DNA from 3 places in the Mesorhizobium sp. M0306 genome. Region 1 is predicted to be linked to each of the others. Evidence: predicted binding sites of a transcription regulator. Region 1 holds the regulator's gene; each other region holds the start of a gene.

Region 1 (7,972 bases):
AAAGCATGGTGACGGCTGGCATATTTTGGCGGCTTGTGATTAGCCGGCTAATTCTCATTCATACGGCGATCTTCAGGGCGCCCGGCCCCGGAATGGCGCCGGGTGGGCACTTGCCGAGGATGATCATGCCGAGCACTTCGTCCTGGGTGACGTCGGTCGTGCGTGCCGTGCCGACAACCCGACCGTTCTTCATGACGCAGACACGGTCGGCAAGCTCGAACACGTCATGGATGTCGTGGCTGATCAGGAAGATGCCGATGCCGTCGGCTTTGAGCTGCCTGACCAGTTCGCCGACCTGTGCCGTCTCCTGCGGCCCGAGTGCCGCCGTCGGCTCGTCCATGATCAGGATGCGGGCGTTGAACAGGATGGCGCGGGCGATCGCAACCGACTGCCGCTGGCCCCCCGAGAGCTTTACCACCGGCTCCTTGAAGCGTTGGAAACGCGGATTAAGCCTACCCATCACCTTGCGCGCCTCAGCCTCCATGGCGACGTCGTCGAGCGTACCCCAGGCGGTCATCAACTCGCGGCCGAGAAACAGGTTGGCGGCCGCATCGACATTGTCGGCCAGCGCCAGCGTCTGGTAGATCGTCTCGATGCCGTACTTCTTGGCGTCGCGGGGGTTGGAGATCGAAGCCTCCTCGCCGTTGACGAAAATCTGGCCCGCATCGCGCTTGTAGGCGCCGGACAGGATTTTTATCAACGTCGATTTGCCGGCACCGTTATGGCCGAGCAAAGCCATCACCTCGCCCGGGAAAAGATCGACCGAGGCATCGTCGACGGCGCGAATGCCGCCGAAGGCGATCGAAATGTTGCGCATGTCGATCAGCGGCGTGGGAGCGGTCTTGTCTGCCATGCTTGTTCTTCCTCCCTATAGATCCTGCTTGAGCATGATCTTGTCCGAAAGCCGGTTTCCACCTTGCGGGATCATGCTCAGACCCGTTTGCGATAGACGGTATCGAGCCACACCGCGACCACCAGCACGGCGCCGACAACAATGCTCTGCAGCGGCGAATCGATGCCGAGTAGCACCATGCCGGATTGCAGCGACTGCATCAAAAGCGCGCCGAGCATGGCGCCGAGCACGGTGCCGGAGCCGCCGGCGAGCGACGTGCCGCCGATCACCGCCGCCGCGATAACCAGGAGCTCGTCCAGCGTGCCCAGCGCATTGGTCGACGAGTTCTGCCTGGCTGACGAGATCGCTGCGGCGATCGTCGCCAGCACGCCCATGATCATGAACACCTTCATGGTCACCCAGCGCGTGTTGATACCGGCAAGGTTGGCTGCTTCCGGATTGCCGCCGATGGCGAAGACATAGCGGCCGAAACGGGTACGCTTGGCGATGAAGGTCATGATCAGCCCTACGGCTACAGCCATCAGCACGGGTATGGCGATGCCATGGGCGATGAACAACCCGCCTTCGGGAACGGTTATATTGTTGGCCGCCGCATATCTGTTCACGATGCCGACCGGCCAAGGATAGGAATTGGCGAGCCATATGGCGCCCATGATGACAAGGCAAGTGACGGCCCCGAGGAACGTCTCGGCCCAGATCGGGCGTAACGGGAAGCGGAACCGCTTGCGCTGCACCCGCCCGTTGAGCAGCATGAACATAACCGCAAGGCATGCGACAATTCCGACGATCCAGCTCCATCGCGCGCCGATCGAACCCGCCGGTCCGCCGCCCATCAGCTGGAAAGTGGCATCAAGCGGCGCAATCGTCTGCCCACTGGCGACCCACCATGCGGCACCCCGCCAGACCAGAAGGCCGCCCAGCGTCACGATGAAGGCCGGCACCTCGAGATAAGCGATGATGTATCCCTGGAACGCTCCGATCAGAAGGCCAAGCGCCAGGCCGATGGCCAGCGCCACGATCCAGATCCAGGGGTTGCCTAATTGCAGACCGACCATTCGCACCAGGAAATGCACCTGCGCAAAGCCCATGACCACGCCGATCAGGCCTTCGGCGGAGCCGACCGACAGGTCGATATTGCGCATGACGATAACCAGCACCATTCCGGCGGCCATTATGGTCACGGCGGAAGTCTGCACCGACAGGTTCCAGAGATTGCGTGGCGTCAGGAAGGTCCGGCTGTCGAACTCGAACGGATTGACGCCGAGCCGTACGCTAGAAACGACATGCAGGCCGACCCAGATGACCAGCAGCGCGCCGACCATGCCGAGCATGCGCGTGTCGAGTTCGGTTGCCTTGAGAAATCGGGCAACGATGCCGAGCTCGGATTCCCGCGCCCGGTCTGCGGTCGAGCTGTCGACCGGCGTGTTGGAAGTCGTGTCGGTCATTATGTTTCTCCCGCCGGGTTGCCGTCTGCCGCGGATGCCGGAAGCAGCCTAGAAGTTATCCGCCGGAAGCGGAAAAACAACTCTTGTTGAAAAAACGCCGCGGCGAGCGGCCGCGGCGTTCGGACTTCTCGGAAACGTCGGGTCAGTTGCAGACCGCAACAGTGCCCGCCGCCACACCCGCGCAGACCTCTTCTTTCTTGATCCAGCCGGCATCGATGACGACGTTGAGGTTATCTTTGGTGATGGCGACCGGGGTCAGGAACAGGGATTTTACGGTGTTGCCGCCGGGCGTGGTGAAATCCTTCACGCCGGCAATGTCGGTCATCTGCTTGCCGTCGGCCAGTTGCGAGGCGATCTCGGCGGCGTTCTTGCCGAGCTCGCGCGCATCCTTCCACACCGACACGGTCTGCGTGCCGAGCGCGATGCGGTTCAGCGCGGCGTGGTCGCCGTCCTGGCCCGAAACCGGAACAGATCCGGCCAGCCCTTGCGCCGTCAATGCGGCGACGACGCCGCCGGCAGTACCGTCATTGGCCGCGACCACTGCATCGACCTTGTTGTCGTTCGCGGTCAGGAACTGTTCCATGTTCTTCTGGGCGTTGGCCGGCAGCCAGCCGTCGGTATAGGCCTCGCCGACATTCTTGATCTTGCCGCTGTCTATTGCGTCCTTCAGTACTTCCATCGAACCGGCAAACAGGAAATCGGCATTCGGATCGGCGCCCGAGCCCTTGATGAAGACGTAGTTGCCTTCCGGTTTCACCTTGAACACTTCGCGGGCCTGCATGCGGCCGACTTCCTTGTTGTCGAAGGTCAGGTAGAAGACGTCCTTGTTCTCGATCAGCCGGTCGTAGCCGACAACCGGAATACCTTCGTCCAGCGCCTTTTGCACGGCCGGCCCGACGGCCGAGGCGTCCTGCGCCAGGATGATCAGTGCGTTGGCGCCCTGCGAGATCAGGCTCTCGACGTCGGTGAGCTGCTTGCCGGGGTTGGACTGTGCGTCGGCGGAAATATACTTGTCGCCGGCGGCCTCGATGGCCGCCTTCATTGCGGCCTCGTCGGTCTTCCAGCGCTCTTCCTGGAAGTTCGACCAGGAAACGCCGATGACCTTGTCTTTAGCCTGCGCCACCGACGCCAGCGCCAGCGTCATGGCGACACCCGCCAGAATGGCGGTCGTGAATTTCTTCATCATATCCTCCCTGCGCCGCGTACGGCGTGACCATTGGCCCAAAGACCAGCTTAGAGGCCCCTAATTTTTTCGAGCCTCGAAAAAATACTGGCCCGATCTCCGGCTGCTGTCAACATCGATTCTGATGGATTTTGATGAGTCTGAGAGTTTTTTCGAGCGTCGGAATAAACGATGACAGCGCCACCTGCATCTGACACTATTTGCCTGCATCCGACACTATTTGTCGGACATTACCGACGGCTTCCGGTTCATGAGCGGCCGCGGCAACCGGGAGGAAAGCAAAACGATGTCGGTCGGAATCCGCCATGACGATTTGCGCCGGCGCAACCGGGCGATGGTGATCTCGGCAGTCCGCCGGGTTGGCCAGCCATCGCGTACGGAGATCGCCGCAGCCACCGGCCTCAGCCATTCGACCATATCGGCGATCTCCTCCGACCTGATACGGGAAGGCATCCTCGCCGAGAGCAAGGCAAGCGAGCCCGTTTCGTTGAAACGCGGTCGTCCGCAGGTCGGCCTCGCCCTCAACCCGGAAGCGGCGGCGGTGCTGACCGTGGTGTTGTCGCTGAATTTCCTGTCGGCCGCCATCATCAACTATGCGGGACAGGTGGTCGCCGAGGAACAGCGCCGGCTGGACACGCTGACCATGCCGCGCGACGAGCTGATCCGTGAATGCATGGCCGTCGTCCGGCGCCGGCTGCAGGATCCAGACCTTGACGTCCGCAGTGTCGCCCGCATCGCCCTGGCGATTCAGGGCATTACCGACTCCCCTGCACGCGCCATGCTGTGGTCGCCGATCACGCCGCAGACCGACATCGCCTTTGCCGACATGCTGGAAGACGAATTCGGCATCCCGGCCACGGTGGAGAACGATTGCAACATGATGGCGGTGGCTTTGCGCTGGCGCGATCCGGATCGCTATCGTGACGACTTCATCGCCATCCTGCTTTCGCACGGCATCGGCATGGGGCTGGTGTTGAAGGGCGAGCTGTTCACCGGCACGCATTCCTCGGGCGGCGAGTTTGGCCACATGATCCATCGTCCGGGCGGCGCGCTCTGCCGTTGCGGGCGGCGCGGCTGCATCGAGGCCTATGCCGGCAACTATGCCATCTGGCGCAACGCCAGGCAGATGAGCGAAGACAGCGAACCCATCGCCGACGTCAGCGACGCCGACATGCGCGCACTGGCGGCCCGGGCGCGCGAGAAAGATGGGCCGGAACGCGAGGCCTACCGCAAGGCCGGCGAAGCGCTGGGTTTCGGTCTCGGCTCGCTGTTCGCGCTGATCGATCCGGCGCCGGTCGCGATGGTCGGCGCCAGTGCCGCCGCCTTCGATCTGATCGAGCCGGCCTTGCGCCAGGCCATCGCCCAGACCGCCGGCGGCCAGCATTCGGGCTCGATCTCCTTCGACACCGAACCAAACGAATTGCCGCTGATCCGCGAAGGCTGCGCGATGCGGGCGTTAAGCTTCGTCGACCAGGAGATTTTCGCGCCGGGCGCGCAAATGAGGCCCGGCGTCAGAAAGCACGTAGCCTGACCAGGCGGGTCAATCTTCCCTGATCGCATAACCGGCACCGCGGATGGTGCGGATGACATCCGGCATGCGGCCGTTGTTGACGGCTTTGCGCAGCCGGCCGACATGGACGTCCACTGTGCGTTCGTCGATGTAGATCGTCTCGCCCCAGACATTATCGAGCAACTGGCTGCGCGAGAAGACGCGGCCCGGATGCCGCATCATGAACTCGAGCAGCCGGAATTCGGTCGGCCCGAGCCTGATCTCGCTCTTCTTGCGATAGACCCTGTGCGATTCGCGATCGAGCACGATGTCGCCGACCTTCAGCACGCTGGACAGCACTTCAGGCTTGGCGCGGCGCAGCAGCGCCTTGACCCTGGCCATGAATTCCGGTGTCGAAAACGGTTTGACCAGATAGTCGTCGGCGCCGGTCGAAAGACCGCGCACCCGGTCGCTCTCCTCGCCGCGCGCGGTCAGCATGATGATCGGCAGCCGCTCGGTTTCGGGGCGCACCCGCAACCGGCGGCAGAGCTCGATGCCGGAAACCGCTGGTATCATCCAGTCGAGCACCAGAAGGTCAGGCACATTCTCCTGCAAACGGATCTCGGCTTCGTCGCCGCGTGTCACCACCTCGACCTGGTAGCCTTCGGATTCGAGATTGTAGCGGAGCAGCACACCCAACGGCTCCTCGTCCTCCACCACCATTATGCGTGGTGCGATCATCGGCTGGGCACCCCCATCATGTCACCGGCGCGGACATTGTCGTTTCGTCCTGCTTCGGACGATTGACCGGCAATTGCTCGCCGGTCAGCACATAATACGCATTTTCGGCGATGTTGGTGACATGGTCGCCGATCCGCTCCAGATTCTTGGCGCAGAACAGCAGATGCGTGCAAGCGGTGATGTTGCGCGGATCTTCCATCATATAGGTCAAGAGCTCGCGGAACACGGACGTGTATTTGACGTCGATGCGCTCGTCTGCGGCACGCAGCTTGGCCAACGCGGCCGCATCGCCTGCGGCATATTCCTCAATGACGCCCTGCACCTGGATGAGCACCAGCTGCGCCATCGCGTCGATGGAATGCGACAGGTCGCGCGGCGTGACGCTGAGGCCGACCGCACTCACACGCTTGGCGATGTTCTTGGCAAGGTCGCCGATGCGTTCGAGGTCGCCGGCCATACGGATCGCTCCGACGACATGGCGAAGATCGTGGGCCATCGGCTGGCGTTTGGCGATCAGGGTGATGGCGCGATCGTCCAGTTCGCGTTGACGCGCATCCATGATGGCGTCGTCGGAAACGACGCGTTGCGCCAGCACGTTGTCGGAATTCAACAAGGCCTTGGTCGCCCCGCCGACCATCGAACCGGCGAGGTCGGCCATGTCGCGGATCAGCTTGCTGATCTGCTCGAGATCCTCGTCGAAAGAAGCGACTGTGTGTTCGCCCATGGTCCTGTCCTCATATGCATGATCGGAACGGCTCAGCCGAAGCGGCCGGTGATGTAGTCCTGCGTGCGCTTCTCGCGGGGCGACGTGAAGATCTTCTCGGTCCGGTCGAACTCGACCAGCTCACCCAGATACATGAAGGCGGTCTGGCGCGACACGCGCGCCGCCTGCTGCATGTTGTGAGTGACGATGACGATCGTGTAGTCGGCTTGCAATTCGTCGATCAGTTCCTCGATCTTGGCCGTCGACAACGGGTCGAGCGCCGAAGCCGGTTCGTCGAGCAGAATGACTTCCGGCTTCACGGCCACGGTGCGGGCGATACAGAGCCGCTGCTGCTGGCCGCCGGACAGGCTCAAGCCGCTGGCGTTGAGCTTGTCCTTGACCTCGCTCCACAGCGCGGCGCGCTTCAATGCCTGTTCGACGCGGCCGTCCATCTCGGACTTGCCGAGATTCTCATAGAGCCTGACGCCGAAGGCGATGTTCTCGTAGATCGACATCGGGAACGGTGTCGGCTTCTGGAACACCATGCCGATCTTGGTCCTCAGGAGGTTGAGATCCTGCGACCGGTCGAGAATGTTCTGGCCGTCGAGCAGCACCTGGCCCTCGGCTGTCTGTTTCGGGTAGAGCTCATAGATGCGGTTGAACACACGCAGCAGCGTCGATTTCCCGCAGCCCGAAGGCCCAATGAAGGCCGTGACGCTGCGCTCGGGCAGCGACAGGCTGATGTCCTTTAGCGCCTTGCTCTGGCCGTAGTAGAAGTTGAGGTTCTTGACCTCGATCTTCGTCTTCTCGGCGACCGTTTCGGTCATCGTCATGTCCGGGGACAACATCTGTGTCATCTGTCCTCTCTGCGTCCGGTAAGGCTGCGGGCGAGGATGCTCAAGCCCAGAACCGTCAGGGTGATTATGAGTGCGCCGGTCCACGCCAGCTGCTGCCATTCCTCGTAAGGGCTGAGAGCGAACTGGAAGATGGTCACCGGCAGGCTGGCCATCGGCGCGTTGATATTGCTGCTCCAGAACTGGTTGTTGAGCGCGGTGAAGAGCAGCGGCGCCGTCTCGCCGGAAATGCGTGCTATCGCCAGCAATATACCGGTGACGATGCCGGACAATGCGGCGCGATAGGCGACCGAACGGATCACCACCCAGCGCGGCGCGCCGATCGCGGCACCGGCTTCACGCAACGCGTTCGGTACCAGGTTGAGCATGTCTTCAGTGGTGCGCACGACCACCGGAATGACCAGGATGGCAAGCGCCACGGCGCCGGCAATGGCCGAGAAATGTCCCATTGGCCGCACCATCAGCTCATAGACGAACAAGCCGATGATGATCGACGGCGCCGACAACAGGATGTCGTTGATGAAGCGGACGACGGTGGTGATGCGCGAAAAGCGTCCATACTCGGCCATGTAGGTTCCCGCCAGCACGCCGATCGGCGTGCCGACGACAACGGCGATGATCGTCATCAGCAGGCTGCCCGCGATGGCATTGAGCAGGCCGCCGGCCTCGCCGGGTGGTGGCGTCATCTCGGTGAAGACCGCGAG
Region 2 (7,972 bases), on a different contig from region 1:
GCCGCTTCGGTGCCTCGCGCACGCCGGTCAGGGCGGCCTTGCTGCGGCTCGAGACCGAAGGCCTGATTTGCCGCGACGGCCGCGGCTGGACGGTCTCGCCTATCAATCTCGCCGAACTCGAGCAGATCGCCGTCTATCGCGAGGCGGTCGAGGTCGCGGCGCTCAGGCTGACTTGTGCCTTGCAGGACAGGAGCGCCGTCGAAATCATCGAGGCGATGCTCGATTCCTGCGACGACCAAACCCCGCGCGAGGAATGGCATCGCGTCGGCATGGATTTTCATATCGAGTTGGCACGCCTGTCAGGCAACGAGTTCCTGTTCAGAGCGGTTCGCGACGCGATGACGCGCCTGTCGCGCGCCCGCTGGCTCGAGGTTCGCGACGAGGCAGCGCTCAGCCGCGCCTGGGCCGAACACCATGCCATTCTGTCGGCGGTGCGGGCCGGCGACGCCGATGGGGCCGCCCGCCTGGTTTCAGCCCATATCGTCGGCAGCCGCGACCGGCTGGTGACGTCGCTGCGCAACGACCGGCGCGGCCTGCGCGCCAGGGGATTTGCCGTCGTCGCTTGAGTGCGGATCGGCGGCCATTGATCACGAAAAAGGCAGATGAGCGAAGAAAGCTACTTTCGGTCTCGCTTCGCAAATGCCGATGGCGTAAGAGCGGCGATGGAAAACAACCGATTTGACACACCCGTGACCGTCAAGGGCGCGGCGGGAAGCAACCAGCTCTTGCGTACAGCCCGCGAGGCTTCCGACTACCTCCTCAACAATTGGCCCGGCAAGCGCAGCCCCAAGCACCGCGAAGCGCTGCAGGCCTGTCATGATGTGCTGGCCGGCGACAAGCCGGCCATGAACGCAAGACGGGCCTTCATTGCCGCCGCCCGTGAAGTGAACGTCTTCGTCAGCGACAAGGCGCCGGCCTGAGGCATAGCGGGGACTTGACCGAGACCCGGGCCACCTGACAGGCCTGATATCATCACTCGGCCGTTTCGGTGTTGGTCTGGGGCTCGCTTTCGCCCTCGGGCTTCGAGCGCTCCTTGGCCGCGACCTTGGCAGCCTGCTTTTCCGCCTTCTTGGCAGCCTTCTGCCGGTCGCGTTCCTTGCGTTCCTGACCGTAGTTCGGTGCTCGTGCCATATCGTTTCCTTTCATTGTGCTTGGCCTTTGCCTAGGAGCATTGGACCGCAAACACAACACCGCAAGGCACGATCGGCTCCATATCTCGGCGCTGTCCGGAGAGCCCGACTTTTCAGGCGCCGTCCCGGTCGAGGACGAGATCGGCCGGCCCGAACCGGTCCTTTGCCGTGAATTGCTGGTGCCAGTAGGGATAGAGCACGGGCGGCCTGCTGACCACGTCGAGCCGTGTGCGCTCCTCATCGGCAAGCACAAGGCTTGCAGCGGCGATATTGTCTTTGAAATGCGCTTCGGTTCGTCCGCCGATCACCAGCGAACTGACAGCGGGCCGGCCGAGCAGCCAGGCAAGCGCCACCTGCGCCGCCGACACGCCGTGGTTATTGCCGATATCGATCAGCGCGTCGACGATCCGCCACAGCCGGTCCTCGTCGCGGATCGGCGGTTCCGACCAGCCGCTGAGCTGGCGGGCGGTCGGCTGGTCACGGTGGTATTTGCCGGACAGCAACCCGCCGGCAAGCGGGCTCCAGACCAGCACGCCGAGCCCCTGGTCGACCGAGATCGGCAACAATTCATACTCGGCCTCGCGCGCTTCCAGCGTGTAATGGATCTGCTGGGTGACGAAGCGCGGCTGGTGATGACGGTCGCTGATCCCCAGCCCCTTCATAACTTGCCAGCCGGAATAATTGGAGCAGCCGACATAACGGACCTTGCCCTGCGCGACCAGCGTGTCGAGCGCGGCGATGGTTTCCTCAAGCGGTGTCAGGCCATCCCACTCGTGCAGGAAATAGATGTCGATGACATCGGTCCTGAGGCGCTTCAGGCTCCTCTCGCATTCGCGGATCAGATGGTAGCGCGACAAGCCTTCATCGTTGGGGCCCTTGCCGATCCGCATGCGCGCCTTGGACGCGATCAGCACGTCGCCCTTGCGCTTGCCTCCGAGCGCCTCGCCGATGATCTCTTCCGACACCCCGTTCGAATAGACGTTGGCGGTGTCGATGACATTGACGCCGGCATCGATGCAAAGGTCGATCATCCGGCGCGCCTCGTCGAGGTCGGTCTTGCCGACCGCCGAAAACGCGCCGCCGCCGCCGAACGTCATGGTGCCCATGGTCAGCGTCGAAACCTTCAGCCCGGAACGGCCGAGAGTGCGGTATTCCATGTCGTATCCTCACGATTTATCGGGAAAGGGCGTTGCAAACGACAGCCCTCAATGAACCGGGTATTTGTAGGATAATTCGTTCCGCTTGTCGCCCGTTCCGCATGGCAAGCTCGATCACATCTTCCGGATTGAACGCACAGCCAGCGCAGTAGTGGCTGCAATAAAACCGTCATTGCCGGCCTATACTAACATCGGTCCAGCGCTTCGATTTCCGGCCGCCGGGCCGGGCGGCAGAGCGCCTGACAGCGGCCGGCAAGGCCTGTAAGCGGAGCAGCGCAAATGACCGAGATAAAACAGAATTCCTCGGCCAGGGACTGGCTGGAAGCGGAACTCGCCGACACGCTCGATGAAGACTATGAGCTGGAAATCTCGGAGCCGGCGCTGTCGATGGAGATCGCCAAGATCTACAAGAATGCGCATCCGCCATCGATCGACCGCCTGCAGTATTTTCGCGATCTCATCACGCTGCAATCCGAATTGATCAAGCTACAATCCTGGGTCGCCTATCACAAGAAGAAGCTCGTCGTGGTCTTCGAGGGCCGCGACTCGGCGGGCAAGGGTGGTGTTATCAAGCGCATCACCCAGAGGCTTAATCCGCGCATCTGCCGCGTCGCAGCACTTCCGGCGCCGACCGAGCGCGAGAAGTCGCAATGGTATTTCCAGCGCTACGTTCCGCATCTGCCGGCCGGCGGCGAGATCGTGCTGTTCGACCGCTCCTGGTACAACCGCTCGGGCGTCGAGCGGGTAATGGGCTTTGCCCAGCCGGATCAGGTCGAGGAGTTCTTCCGCGACGTTCCGGATTTCGAACGCATGCTGGTCCGCTCAGGCATTACGCTTGTCAAATACTGGTTTTCGATCACCGACGAGGAGCAGCAGATGCGCTTTTTGATGCGCATCCATGACCCGATGAAGCAATGGAAACTATCACCGATGGACCTCCAGTCGCGCGTGCGCTGGGAGCAGTACACCAAGGCCAAGGAAGAGACCTTCGCCCGCACCAATATCCCGGAAGCCCCGTGGTTCATCGTCGAGGGCAACGACAAGAAGCGGGCACGGCTGAACTGCATTGACCATCTCCTCAAGCAAATGCCCTATGAGGAGGTGCCGCACGAGGAGATCACACTGCCGGAGCGCGTCTTCAATCCCGAATACGAGCGCCAGGTACTGCCGCGCGAACTGTATGTGCCGGAGAAGTACTGAGGCAGGGCTCCCTTCTCCCCGTCACCATACGGGGAGAAGGTGCCGGCAGGCGGATGAGGGGCGGCGCCAACCTCGACAATTGAACCCGCTCAAATCACTTCGTGGACTAAACTTATTCTGACGTCATATTGCCCTCGGGGGTATTGTCCGGCAGCGTAATCTTTGATCGCTTGCGCCGCCCCTCATTGCCCTGCCGGGCATTTCTCCCCGTATAGTGACGGGGAGAAAGGGGCCTGCACCAAAGGTTTCGCCAATAGCGCAGACAAAAACGCCCACGCTACTTCCTAATCGCGCTCGATGATGACGTGCGTGGCCTTCGGCGTCGCGACCTGCTCGCTGCAGCGATAGCCGAGCTTGGGCATGTCGATGCCGGCAAAAAGGCTCTCGCCGGCGCCTAGCAGGACCGGTGAGATCGCCAGATGCATTTCGTCGATGAGCTTTTCCTGGAGATATTGCCGGATCGTGGCGACGCCGCCGCCGAGCCGTACATCCTTGCCGTCAGCCACTGCTTTCGCCTTCTCCAGCGCCGAATGGATGCCGTCGGTGACGAAATGGAAAGTCGTGCCACCTTCCATGACGATGGGCTCACGCGCATGGTGCGTCAGCACGAAGACCGGCACGTGGTAGGGTGGGTTGTCACCCCACCAGCCTTTCCAGCTGTCATCCGGCCATTCGCCGCGGATCGGCCCGAACATGTTGCGGCCCAGGATCCATGCGCCGACATTTTCGAAGCTGCGCGCCGCGAACGCCTCGTCCGTGTCCGTGGTCCCGCCATCCTTGCCGAGGACCATCTTGCGGAAGGTGCGGGTGCCGAACATCCATTCGTGCAGGGCCTCCCCGCCAATACCCAGCGGATTCTTCAGGTCTTGGTCGGGACCGGCGCCGAAGCCGTCGATCGACAGGGTGAAAGCCTTGACGCGAAGTTTGGACATGAGAGCCTCCATAACTAGTTGCATTTTGCAATCGGTTATTGGGTAGCTTATCTGATTGCAAATTGCAAGCGGTATTTACGGCCGCCTCTGTGAGTTGACGATGGATAGCATCGTGGGACGACAGCCGCCGGGACGAAACCAGCCTCTCGTCAGCCACGGTCGCCGCTACTCGCTCTCGGCCCGGCGACAAGCTCACGTTTCAACAACGTCAGCATGGTTCTGGCAAGTTGATCGGGAGCCTCGCAATTGGCTGAGACACGATAGTAGCGGCTTGCATCAAAGCCTAACCCAACCGCCAGCAAATCAACTCTGCCGGTTGTCTCGAGCTGCCGAACCACATGATGAGATGATCGTCGAGATAGCGCGGGCCGTTTGCTAAAAGTGTGGCATCGTCGACCGGCGCGCCGTCAGACACGACAAGCAGTATTTTACGGGATTCAGGACGTTCCAGCAGCCGCCCGGCCGCCCACTCGATGGCTTCGCCATCGACATTCTCTTTGGGCAGGTCGGGTCGCAGCATCGGCTTGAGGGCATGGCCTATACTGCTCTGGCGCTTGTCGCCAGCCTCCCTGTAGATGATATGAAGCAGGTCGTTCAGTCTTCCCGGATTGGCGGGCCGGCCATCTTCATTCCAGATGCGTCTTGATTCTCCGCCGCGCCAATTGCGCGTTGTGAAGCCCAGGAGTTCGACCTTGGGGCCGAGCGTGCGCAGGAATTCCTGAACAATGTCGGCGGATGCAGCCGCGTACAGAATTTTCTGGCCGCGCATCGAGCCGGATTGATCGAAGAGGATAGAAACGACCATGTCATCGAGGTCTGATTCCGAGAGGCTGTTTCGGACCTCTGCCGCTATATCCGCCGCCAGGATATGGTTGTTCGTCTTCCACCCGGCGAGACCGCTTTCCAGCTCGATCCATGCGGCGTCGAGCGCGGATTTTTGCTTGTCCGAAATTCGACCAATAGCGCTGGACAGCTTGGAACTCGGCACAGTCCAGTCATAAAGCGTGACGTACGCGTGATACCCAAGCGTATCCGTGTCGCCGCGTGGTTTAGGGCCAAACACCGTTTTGAAATGCTTGCCCAGCCCCCACAACAACGTCTGCTACCCCTTCAGCATTTCAGCCACTTCCGGCGCGAAATAGGTCAGGATGCCGTCGCAGCCGGCGCGCTTGAAGGCGAGCAGCGATTCCAGCATCGCCTTTTCGCCGTCGATCCAGCCATTGGCGGCGGCGGCCTTGATCATCGAATATTCGCCCGAGACCTGATAGGCGAAGGTCGGCATCTGCAACTCGTCTTTCAGCCGCCGGATGATGTCGAGATAGGGCAGGCCGGGCTTGACCATCAGCATGTCGGCGCCCTCGGCGAGATCCTGCTCGGCCTCGCGCACCGCTTCGTCGGAATTGGCGTGGTCGATGTAATAGGTCTTCTTGTCGCCCTTGAGCAGGCCGGCGGTGCCGACCGCCTCACGATAGGGGCCGTAAAAAGCGGATGCGAACTTGGTCGCATAGGACATGATCGCTACATCCTGAAACCCATTGGCGTCGAGCGCATCGCGGATGGCACCGATCCGACCGTCCATCATGTCCGACGGGGCAATGATGTCGGCCCCCGCCGCCGCCTGAATGACGGCCGCCGCCGTCACCTGCTCTACCGTTTCATCATTGACGATAATGCCCTCGCGCAAGATGCCGTCATGGCCATGCGAGGTGAACGGGTCAAGCGCGGCGTCGGTGATGATGCCGATCTCCGGGACTGCGTGCTTGATGGCGCGGGTGGCACGGTTGATGATGTTTTCCGGATCGAGGATGTGCGAACCGGTCTGATCGCGCAGGCCGAGCTCCACATTGGGGAAAGTGGCGATCGCCGGAATGCCAAGCTTAGCCGCGCGCTCAGCCTCCTTGACAACGAGGTCGAGCGACAGGCGGAACACGCCGGGCATGGCGGCGATCGGTTCGCGCACTTGTCTGCCGTCGACGACGAAGATCGGCCAGATCAGATCGTCGACCGAGAGCCGGTTCTCCTGGACAAGGCGGCGCGACCAATCGGCCTTGCGCATGCGCCGCAGCCGCCGGCTGCCGGTGATCTCGTCGACGCTGCGCGCGCCGGCAGGCTTTGCAGGGGTGAATTTGTTCATCGCAAAAACTCCGGATCGGCGGCTTTTACCACGAGCCTTCCCCGCTGACCAATGCGACACGATTGTGCCAGTGCTGGTTCAAAACCTTACTCTGGCGCGCCGTTGCCGGACAACACCTGCGCCGCGCCCCGCATGGCGACGCGGAATGCCTCGTCGAAGCTGACGCCGCGCACTTGCCATTTGTAGCTCTTGCCCTTCATGGCAAGCCGCCAATCGGCGATCCAGCCCAGTTCCTTGTCGCTCCAGACGATGCTGCCGGCGAGCGCCTGATCGGCACCGGCTTTTCGGGCAAGCTGGTCCAATGTCGCCATGTCGGCATGGCTGAGGCTTCGGTCGTCCAGCTTTGAGGCGGAGAGCAGCGACGCTGCCGGAAATACAATCCGCATGACCAGTGGACCGGTGGCATTGGCAAAGGATTCGCGCATCGCCGCTCCGCGCTGATCGTCCGCGGTCAGCGCGAAATGTCTCGCGCCTTGCTCCGCGCTGAGGAAAATTGCCAAGCGTGGCCGCTCGCCAAGCCATGGTTTGCTGCCAAGCCCGGCAAGCACGGGATCTATGACTTCGGGCTTATAAAGGCAGGTGAGATCGTGCGGTCGGTCGTGGGTGCCCTGTTCGTCATGGACCGGAATGCCTTCGAGACGATCATGATAGCGGAATTCGGCAACGAAGCTCCCGGCCTTGTCGCGCAACGCCGCCATATCAGGTCTTTTCGGCAGCCGCTGATCGCCGGAGACGCGAACCAGCACCGCATCGAGGCAGGCCTTGAAGCCGATCTGGCGGTTCTCTTCGCCCTGGCCGGTGACGATGGTCTGCGATCGGTAGAGCTCGTCGACGGTTGCGGCCGACACGGGAGAAGTGATCGCGCCGATCAGGCCGACCACCGCAACAGCAAGGCGCGGCAACCAAGACAAGGGTTCAACCTCCGGTTCAAAGAACCAGCTTTAGCACCGGCTGCTGCCAACGGCCAAGCAGCGGGATTGGCCGCCCGCCATTGACGCGGCCATGCGCCACGCTTTAGCACTTCACTCCCGGCGGGGCGCGGGGGAGGGAGTCTCTGGCGATGGATTTTGGCGGAGGCGACGAGATTCGCTTCGAAAGATTGGGCAGGGCCGGCATCGTCACGCTGACGCGGCCGCAGGCGCTCAATGCCGTAACCCACCGCATGGTCAAGGCGCTGGATAAGGCGCTGCGCAGTTGGGAACGCGACGACGGCGTCGATGTTGTCGTCGTCAAGGCCGAAGGCAGGGCGTTTTCCGCAGGCGGCGACATCCTCCACATCTACGAGGCCGGCCGGGCAGGAAAGCCGCCGGTCGAGTTCTTCGCCGACGAATACCGGCTGAACGCCCGCATCGCCCGTTTCAAGAAACCCTATGTCGCGCTGATCGACGGCATCGTCATGGGCGGCGGCGTCGGCATCTC
Region 3 (7,972 bases), 260 kb from region 1:
TCCCTTTTCGGTCGAGACGGTGCGCGCCACCATGGGCTCGATTTTCGCCGTGCCGGTCGCCAAGGCGACGCCCGAGGCTTTTCTCGCCTGGCGAAAGAGCTTTCCCGGCCTTGTCGCCGGCACCCATCTGAAGGGTGCGGTCGACTACCGCTCGGTCGATTTTTCAAAAGGCCCGGTGCTTTTGATGATGGGCAACGAGCAGCAAGGCCTGCCTGACGAGCTTGCCGCAAGCTGCGACAAGCTGCTGCGGATACCGCAGGCCGGCCGCGCCGATTCGCTCAACCTTGCGGTGGCCACCGGCGTCATGCTGTTCGAGATCCGGCGCGGCACGCTGAAGCTCGGCCCGGAGGACGCCAGATCGTGACATCCCAAACCGTGAAACTGCAAACCATGAAGTCCTGGAGGCCCTATGCTCTTCTGGTCGTCGCCGCGATAGCGCTCGACCAGTGGCTGAAATATCTGGTCGAAACCGGCCTTGCCTTTCAGGAACGGCTCGACCTGCTGCCGTTCCTGGCGCTGTACCGCACCTACAACACCGGCATCGCGTTCTCGCTGTTTTCGTCCTTCGGCGACACCGGCCTGGTGGTCGTCGCGGTTCTGGTGGTCGCTTTCGTGCTCTATCTTGCGGCCCGCACGCCGCCCGGCCACCTGCTTGCCCGCATCGGCTTCGCACTGATCGTCGGCGGCGCGCTCGGCAACCTGATCGACCGCGCTGCCTATGGCCACGTCATCGACTATATCCTGTTTCATACGCCGGTCTGGTCCTTCGCCGTCTTCAACCTCGCCGACGCCTTCATTTCGGTCGGTGCCGTGCTGGTCGTCTTCGACGAACTCATTGGCTGGCGGCGCGGAACGTCGAGCGATTGACCTCACTCGCCTGGCGCCGCACATTCTGATCTGCAAGCCCGAGGAGAAAAAATGCCCAAAACCTTCAAAGCCATCCTCGTTTCGCGCGACGCCGAGAAAAACCAGTCGGTCGCGGTGACCGAGCTTACCGAGGCAGACCTGATGGAGGGCGACGTCACCGTCGCGGTCGAGGCGACGACGGTGAACTACAAGGACGGCCTTGCGATTACCGGCAAGGCGCCGGTGATCCGCCGCTGGCCGCTGGTGCCGGGCATCGATTTCGCCGGCACCGTCATCTCGTCTTCCAGTCCCGACTGGCGCAAGGGTGACAAGGTCATATTGAACGGCTGGGGCGTCGGCGAAACGCATTTCGGCGCCTTTGCCGGACGCGCCCGCGTCAAAGGCGACTGGCTGGTGCCGCTGCCGGACGGCATGAGCCCGCATGATGCGATGGCGGTCGGCACCGCCGGCTACACCGCCATGCTTTGCGTCATCGCGCTGGAGCGCCACGGCATCGTTCCCGATCGCGGCCCGGTGGTGGTGACCGGCGCTGCCGGTGGCGTCGGCTCGGTCGCGGTCTCGATCCTGTCCAGCCTCGGCTATCACGTCATTGCCTCGACCGGCCGCGCTGCCGAAAGCCCCTATCTGATAGATCTTGGCGCCGCGGAAGTGATTTCACGCGACGAGCTTGCCCAGCCGGCAAAACCACTCGCCAAGGAACGCTGGGCCGGCGGCATCGATGCTGTCGGCAGTCATACGCTGGCCAACGTTCTGTCGATGACCTCCTATGGCGGCGCCGTCGCCGCTTGCGGCCTCGCCGGCGGCATGGACCTGCCGGCAAGCGTCGCTCCGTTCATCCTGCGCGGCGTCTCGCTGCTCGGCATCGATTCGGTGATGGCGCCCAAGGCGGTCCGCCTCGAGGCCTGGCGCCGCATCGGCGCCGATCTCGATCACGCAAAGCTTGCCAGCCTGTCGACGAGCATCGGCTTCGACGGCATCATCGGCGCCGCGCATGACATCGTCGAGGGCAAGATCCGCGGCCGCGTGGTGGTGGATATGTGAGCCCCAAAGGGACAAAAAAGAGCGCGACCGCTAAAATTCGAACGATCAACCACAACCTTCGATAAGCTCTGTCTGGCAGGAGTTCCGTATGATTGCGGAACCCGGCATCAGAGAGGCGGAACCAGCCGAACGAGCCGACGGGACGGCCCCCGAGGTGCCAGGACGGCAGCTTGTCGCCGCGCCGCCGCTGGCGCCGGAACTGCCGGCCGCCAACCGCGAAGGCCTGCCCTTCCTGACGCTCGTCGCCATCGTCGTGCTGGCGGGCCTGTCGCATCTGACCGGAGCGCCGATCTTCATCACCCTCGGCCTTTTGGCGACAGCCATCGCCGGGCTCGCCATGCATCTGCGCAACAGGCGCACCCAGCGTCGCGCAGTGGCCCTGCTCGATGCCACGACCGCCCGCAGCCGCGCCGAAATCGAGACGCTGGCCGACCGCATGTGGGAGATGCAGGAGAGCGAGGAGCGCTTTCACGGTCTGATCGATGCACTCGGCGATCTCGTCGTCCACCGCGACCGCGACGGCCATATTGTCTACGCCAACAAGGTTTTCGCCGACCTTGTCGAAACCGACCAGCGCGACCTCGCCGGCAAGACCCTGGCCGAACTAGGCATCGATGTCGGCATCGTTCCCGACGCCGCCTTTTCCGACCATGAATGCCTGAGTTCCACCGATGTCGCCATTCGCACGCCGGACGGCCCACGCTGGTTCTCGTGGATCGAGCTGTCGGTGCGCGACAAGGACAGCGGCGCCGTTTCGCATCGCGCCATCGCCCGTGACATCACTGCCCGCAAACGCGCCGAATCCTCGCTGATCACCGCCCGCGAGCGGGCCGAACATGCGAGCCAGGCCAAATCGCGCTTCCTCGCCACCGTCAGCCACGAGATCCGCACGCCGATGAACGGCATCATGGGCATGGCCCGGCTTCTCGCCGACACCAGCCTTTCGGCCGAGCAGCGGACCTATGTCGGCGCCATCTCGACCTCGGCCAGCGCGCTGCTGGCGCTGATCGAGGACCTGCTCGACTACTCCAAGATCGAGGCCGGCCGCTTCGATCCCGAACCGCAGCCGATGTCGGTGCGCGAGATCGCCGACAATGTCATCGAGCTTTTGGCGGCGCGGGCTTTTGCCAAGGATATCGGCCTCGGCTGTCATGTCGAACCCGACGTGCCGCAGCTGATCACCGCCGACCCCGGCAGGGTCAGGCAGGTGCTGCTCAACCTGATCGGCAACGCCGTCAAGTTCACCGACAGCGGCGGCGTCCTGGCAAGCATCGCCCGCGTCCGCACCGAAACCACCGACCGCATCCGCTTCACCATCACCGACACCGGCCCCGGTCTGCGCGAGGAGGACATGGAGCGCATCTTCGAGGACTTCGAACAGGCTGACGGCACCTCGACCCGTGCGCATGGCGGTGCCGGCCTCGGTCTTGCCATTTCCAAGCGCCTGGTGACCGCCATGGGCGGCACCATCTCCGTGTCGAGCCGGCTTGGCCAGGGGTCCGAATTCGTCTTCGATATTCCCGCTATTTCCGCCGTCGAGGCGGCGCAGATCCGGCAGGACCCGCTGTCGGGCCGGCATGCGGTGATCGTGTCGAAGAACCTGGTCGAGGCCGAAGCCATCGCCCGCACCATTCGCGCCAATGGCGGCACGGTCGATCTGGCCACCACCGCCGCCCAGGCCACCCCTTTCGCCGAGAGCTGCGACCTGCTTCTGATCGATGCTGCCATGGAGCAAAGCGACGGCAGGCTGCTCAGGCGCCTGCGCCAGGGCGGATTTGCCGATTGCGAGGCGGTGACGCTGATCGCGCCGACCGACCGCGGCATGCTTGGCGAATTCCGTGCCAACGGTTACGCCACCTTCCTGGCGAGGCCAGTGCGCGGCGAGACATTGCTGCGCGTGCTTTTGACCAGCCATGCGCCGGTCATCGCAGAGCCACAACCGCAAAAGCGCGGCGCGCAGGCTGGGCACGCCATTGGCGGCCGCCAGCAGGGCCTGTCGGTGCTGATCGCCGAGGACAACGACATCAACGCCATGCTGGCTCGCGCCACGCTGCTGAAGGCCGGGCATCGCGTGAAAGTGGTCGGCAACGGCAAAGCCGCCGTCGAGGCGGTCATCAGCTCCGGCCACAAGCACCGCTACGACGTGGTGCTGATGGACTTGCACATGCCTGTCATGGACGGTCTGGACGCCATCGCCGCCATCCGCCGCCATGAGGAGGAGACCGCGGTGCCGCCGGTGCCGATCATGGTGCTGTCGGCCGACAGCCAGGAAAAGACCCGCCACGCCGTGCTCGCTCACGGTGCCAGCGGCTTCGTCACCAAGCCGCTCGACCCCGATGCCCTGGTTCATGCGGTCGAGGGGCAAGTGGCCGCCTGAGGCACAACATAGACGGTTGATAGATTACCCAGCCGACGAAGTATTGCCCGCAGAGCCGTATCACGGTACTGTCACAATCCTGTTGCACCTACAACGTATCCCCGTGCCAAGAGGGATGGCTCGAAGGAGAATCACTCGTGCATACAGTCATGCCGGAATGTGATGCTCGGCCGAACGCCAGCGGGCCTTTGCTCGTCGGCCGGAACGCCGATGCCGTCATAAAAGGCGCATCGCTCGGCCGCATCGGCAATCTCGAAGTGCGGCTCGCCCGCAACGAGGCCGAGATCGCTGCCGCGCAGGAAGTGCGCTACCGGGTGTTCTACGACGAGCTTGGTGCCAGGAAGGACCTGTTCCAGATGCAGGACCGCCGCGATGCCGATCGCTTCGATCCCCTCTGCGACCATCTGCTGGTCTTCGACACTTCGCTTTCCGGCCCCGAGCACCGCCGCATCGTCGGCACCTACCGCCTGCTGCGGCAGGAGATTGCCGCGGCCGCCGGCGGCTTCTATTCCGAAGGCGAATTCGAGCTGACCAAGCTGATCGCGCGGCATCCCGGCCAGCGCTTCCTCGAGCTCGGCCGCTCCTGCGTTCTGCCGGAATACCGCTCGAAGCGCACCATCGAGGCGCTGTGGCAAGGCATCTGGGCCTATATCAACCATTACGGCATCGGCGTGATGACCGGCTGCGCGTCGTTCCACGGCACCGTGCCGGCCGCACATGCCGAGGCGCTGACCTATCTTGCCCACCACTGCCGGACGAATTCATCGTGGGACGTGCGTGCCGTCGCAGGGCGCTATTGTTCCATGGATCTGATGCCGATCGAGGCCGTCAATGCCAAGGCAGCGATCGCCGCGATGCCGCCGCTGGTCAAGGGCTATCTGCGCGTCGGCGCGCGCATCGGCGACGGCTGCGTCATCGACCGTGAATTCTCGACGGTCGACGTGTTCGTGGTGATGCCGGTCAAGGAGATCGGCGCCCGCTACGTCAATTATTATGGCGGGGAAGCGCAGCGCTTCGCTGCCTGAGTAGGGCAGTAGGGCAGTAGGGGAATAAGGCAGTAGGGGAGTAGGCGGAGAGAAGGCAACGGCCGGAGTAGGCAATTGCTCTACTTTACCCGCGTAGCGTTATTCCCTACTCCCGCACTGCCCTATTCCCCTACTCCCCTAACTTACGCATCCTTCTCAGCCTGCTCGTTGACCGGCCCCGGCTCGACCGGCGCTTCGCTTGCTACATGCTTGGGGCCGCCCTTGGCCACGCCGACCATGGCCGGCCGCAACACGCGCTCGCCGATCGAATAGCCGGGCTGCACGACCTGCACGACCGTGTTGGCCGGTACGTCGGGATTGGGCACCTCGAACATCGCCTGGTGGAAATTCGGATCGAATTTCTCGCCCTCGGGTTCGAGCTTCTTCACGCCGTGACGTTCCAGCGCCGACAGCATGGCGCGCTCGGTGATCTCGACGCCGTCGATCAGCGCTTTGAACCCGGCATCGCCCGAAGCCTTGGCCTCTTCCGGGATGGCATCCAGCGCACGGCGCAGATTGTCTGATACCGAAAGCATGTCGCGGGCAAAGTTGGCAACCGCATAGGCGCGCGCATCGTGGACGTCTCGGGCCGTGCGGCGGCGCAAATTCTCCATGTCGGCCGCCACGCGCAGCGCGCGATCCTTCAGCTCTTCGTTTTCCTTCAGAAGCCGCACAAGCGCTTCATAGTCGCCGTCGACGCCGCCTTCCCTTGGCTCCGCGGCAGCCTCGGTCTTCTCGGCTTCATCGGGCGCGCGTTCGTCTTTTGCCTGGTCGCTCATCGCCGTTTCCCGTCATTTTCGAATGGTGTGGATTTGCGCCCGATATCGAGGTTTAGCGGCCAAAAATCAAGGGGCAAGCGATACTCTAGCCGCTGTCGTGGCTTGATGGCCGACGGCGCAAACCTTTCGATTTTAATTCAAACTTTACCGTACCCGCCGGCTTTGCTTGCCAGGCTACTACAATGCGGGAACCATTCCTCCCGTGGAAGAGTTTCGAAGCCGACACAGGATTTTGAGATGATGCCCCGCAGGAATGGCGAAAAACGCGACGGGCTCGCAGCCGATATCCGGCGCCAGCTCGGCACCGAGGCGACCAAGCGCTTTCTGCGCACCTTGCCGGCCTTCCGCACGGAGTCGGATATTCCCGACCGTCTGAAGGAATTGCTCGACCGCCTGGACGGCGTGGAAGCCAAGGTGGTCGCAGGCGGGCGCCGTCGGTAGGCGTCGTTGCCGGCGACGCGCCCGGCGATTGCCACCGGAATTCCTCGCCATCGCGCGACATTTACGCGCAGTAACTTCGCGTGATCTCCGCCTTGCGGCAGCGCGCCGCTCCGCCTATGTTTCATGATGAACATGATTTCCCCCGAAGCTGTGGCAAACAGCAAGCGCGCCTGGTTGAAAATCCTGTCGCGCTATAAAAAGCCCGACAGGCGTCGCAGCGCCGTCGAACTCGCCATCACCCTCATCCCCTTCGCCACGCTGTGGGCACTGTCCTCGGCCGCCTATGCCTATGGCCATTGGTGGGGTCTGGTCCTCATCCTTCCGGCAGCCGGCTTTCTGGTGCGGATCTTCATGATCCAGCACGATTGCGGCCACGGTTCCTTCTTTGCCAACCGCTATGCCGACGACTGGATCGGCCGCGTGCTTGGCGTGCTGACGCTGACGCCCTACGATTGCTGGCGCCGCGCCCACGCAACCCATCACGCCAGCGCCGGCAATCTCGACGAGCGCGGCACCGGCGACATCAAGACACTGACCGTCGCCGAATACCGGCAACTGTCGTGGCGGGGCCGGCTCGCCTATCGCCTCTATCGCCATCCGCTGGTGATGTTTGGCCTTGGCCCGATATGGATCTTCATTTTCGAGCAGAGATTGCCGTTGGGCATGATGCGGGGCGGCCTCACCCCCTGGGTGTCGTCGATGTCGACCAATCTCGCTATCGCGGTCATCGCCGCGCTGCTCATCTGGTTCGTTGGCCCCGGCGCGTTCCTGGTCGTGCATTTGCCAATCGTCATCCTCGCCGGATCGGCCGGCATCTGGCTGTTTTATGTCCAGCACCAGTTCGAGGAGACGGAGTGGACAAAGGACTCCGAGTGGGAATTCCAGCACGCAGCCCTGCACGGCTCGTCCTATTACGACCTGCCGCCGGTGCTGAACTGGATTACCGGCAATATCGGCGTCCACCACGTGCACCACCTCTCGGCCAAGGTGCCATGCTACCGGCTTCCGGAAGTGCTGAGGGACTATCCGGAACTGCGTGAGATCGGCCGCGTCACGCTTCTCGACAGCCTGCGCTGCGTCAAGCTGGCGCTGTGGGACGAGAGCCGCAGCAAGCTGGTATCGTTCCGCGAAGCGCGGATGGGCGTGTAGACGCACCGCCGCACCACTGGTGCGGCGGGCTCCAAAATTCCACCTCAAGCCGCCCGGCGTTGGTCGCGCATCAGGATCTCGCCCTGGCGGATCTCGGTGCCCAGCACTTTCAGGCATTCGCGCATGAACGCTGCAAGGCCCGGCCAGCCCTTGGCCGACACAAGATTGCCGTCGACATGGGCGCCGGTCGGCGCAACATCGATATAGATGCCGCCGGCCAGCGTGACTTCCGGCTCGCAATATTGCAGCGCCGCAACCTCGCGGCCGCGCACCACGCCGTCGACCGCGATCAG

What was found. Region 1 encodes PhoB, which activates phosphate uptake and scavenging genes when phosphate is short. Its sites were predicted from a motif close to TGTCATNNANCTGTCAT; they were not measured.
Region 2: the regulator PhoB is predicted to act here: its motif matches at 2,444-2,460, upstream of ppk2 (polyphosphate kinase 2).
Region 3: the regulator PhoB is predicted to act here: its motif matches at 4,355-4,371, upstream of olsB (l-ornithine N(alpha)-acyltransferase).

What each region holds. Positions count from the first base shown of each region.
Region 1 covers NZ_JAMYRY010000001.1:729,457-737,428, forward strand. The annotation lists gene NKI95_RS03750 (ATP-binding cassette domain-containing protein) at 59-853, opposite strand; gene NKI95_RS03755 (sugar ABC transporter permease) at 931-2,298, opposite strand; gene xylF (D-xylose ABC transporter substrate-binding protein) at 2,441-3,481, opposite strand; gene NKI95_RS03765 (ROK family protein) at 3,768-5,012, shown strand; gene phoB (phosphate regulon transcriptional regulator PhoB) at 5,022-5,711, opposite strand; gene phoU (phosphate signaling complex protein PhoU) at 5,728-6,435, opposite strand; gene pstB (phosphate ABC transporter ATP-binding protein PstB) at 6,468-7,271, opposite strand; gene pstA (phosphate ABC transporter permease PstA) at 7,268-7,972, opposite strand, start outside.
Region 2 covers NZ_JAMYRY010000002.1:190,671-198,642, reverse strand. The annotation lists gene NKI95_RS05940 (GntR family transcriptional regulator) at 1-566, shown strand, start outside; gene NKI95_RS05935 (DUF982 domain-containing protein) at 663-920, shown strand; gene NKI95_RS05930 (hypothetical protein) at 973-1,131, opposite strand; gene NKI95_RS05925 (aldo/keto reductase) at 1,244-2,287, opposite strand; gene ppk2 (polyphosphate kinase 2) at 2,567-3,487, shown strand; gene NKI95_RS05915 (dihydrofolate reductase family protein) at 3,772-4,419, opposite strand; partial or broken gene NKI95_RS05910 (cobaltochelatase CobT-related protein) at 4,569-5,188, opposite strand; gene hemB (porphobilinogen synthase) at 5,522-6,553, opposite strand; gene NKI95_RS05900 (DUF8605 domain-containing protein) at 6,640-7,464, opposite strand; gene NKI95_RS05895 (enoyl-CoA hydratase/isomerase family protein) at 7,614-7,972, shown strand, end outside.
Region 3 covers NZ_JAMYRY010000001.1:474,008-481,979, forward strand. The annotation lists gene NKI95_RS02410 (TrmH family RNA methyltransferase) at 1-364, shown strand, start outside; gene lspA (signal peptidase II) at 391-867, shown strand; gene acuI (acrylyl-CoA reductase (NADPH)) at 919-1,908, shown strand; gene NKI95_RS02425 (PAS domain-containing hybrid sensor histidine kinase/response regulator) at 1,997-4,285, shown strand; gene olsB (l-ornithine N(alpha)-acyltransferase) at 4,435-5,310, shown strand; gene grpE (nucleotide exchange factor GrpE) at 5,454-6,089, opposite strand; gene NKI95_RS02440 (hypothetical protein) at 6,327-6,530, shown strand; gene NKI95_RS02445 (fatty acid desaturase) at 6,657-7,679, shown strand; gene NKI95_RS02450 (DJ-1/PfpI family protein) at 7,724-7,972, opposite strand, start outside.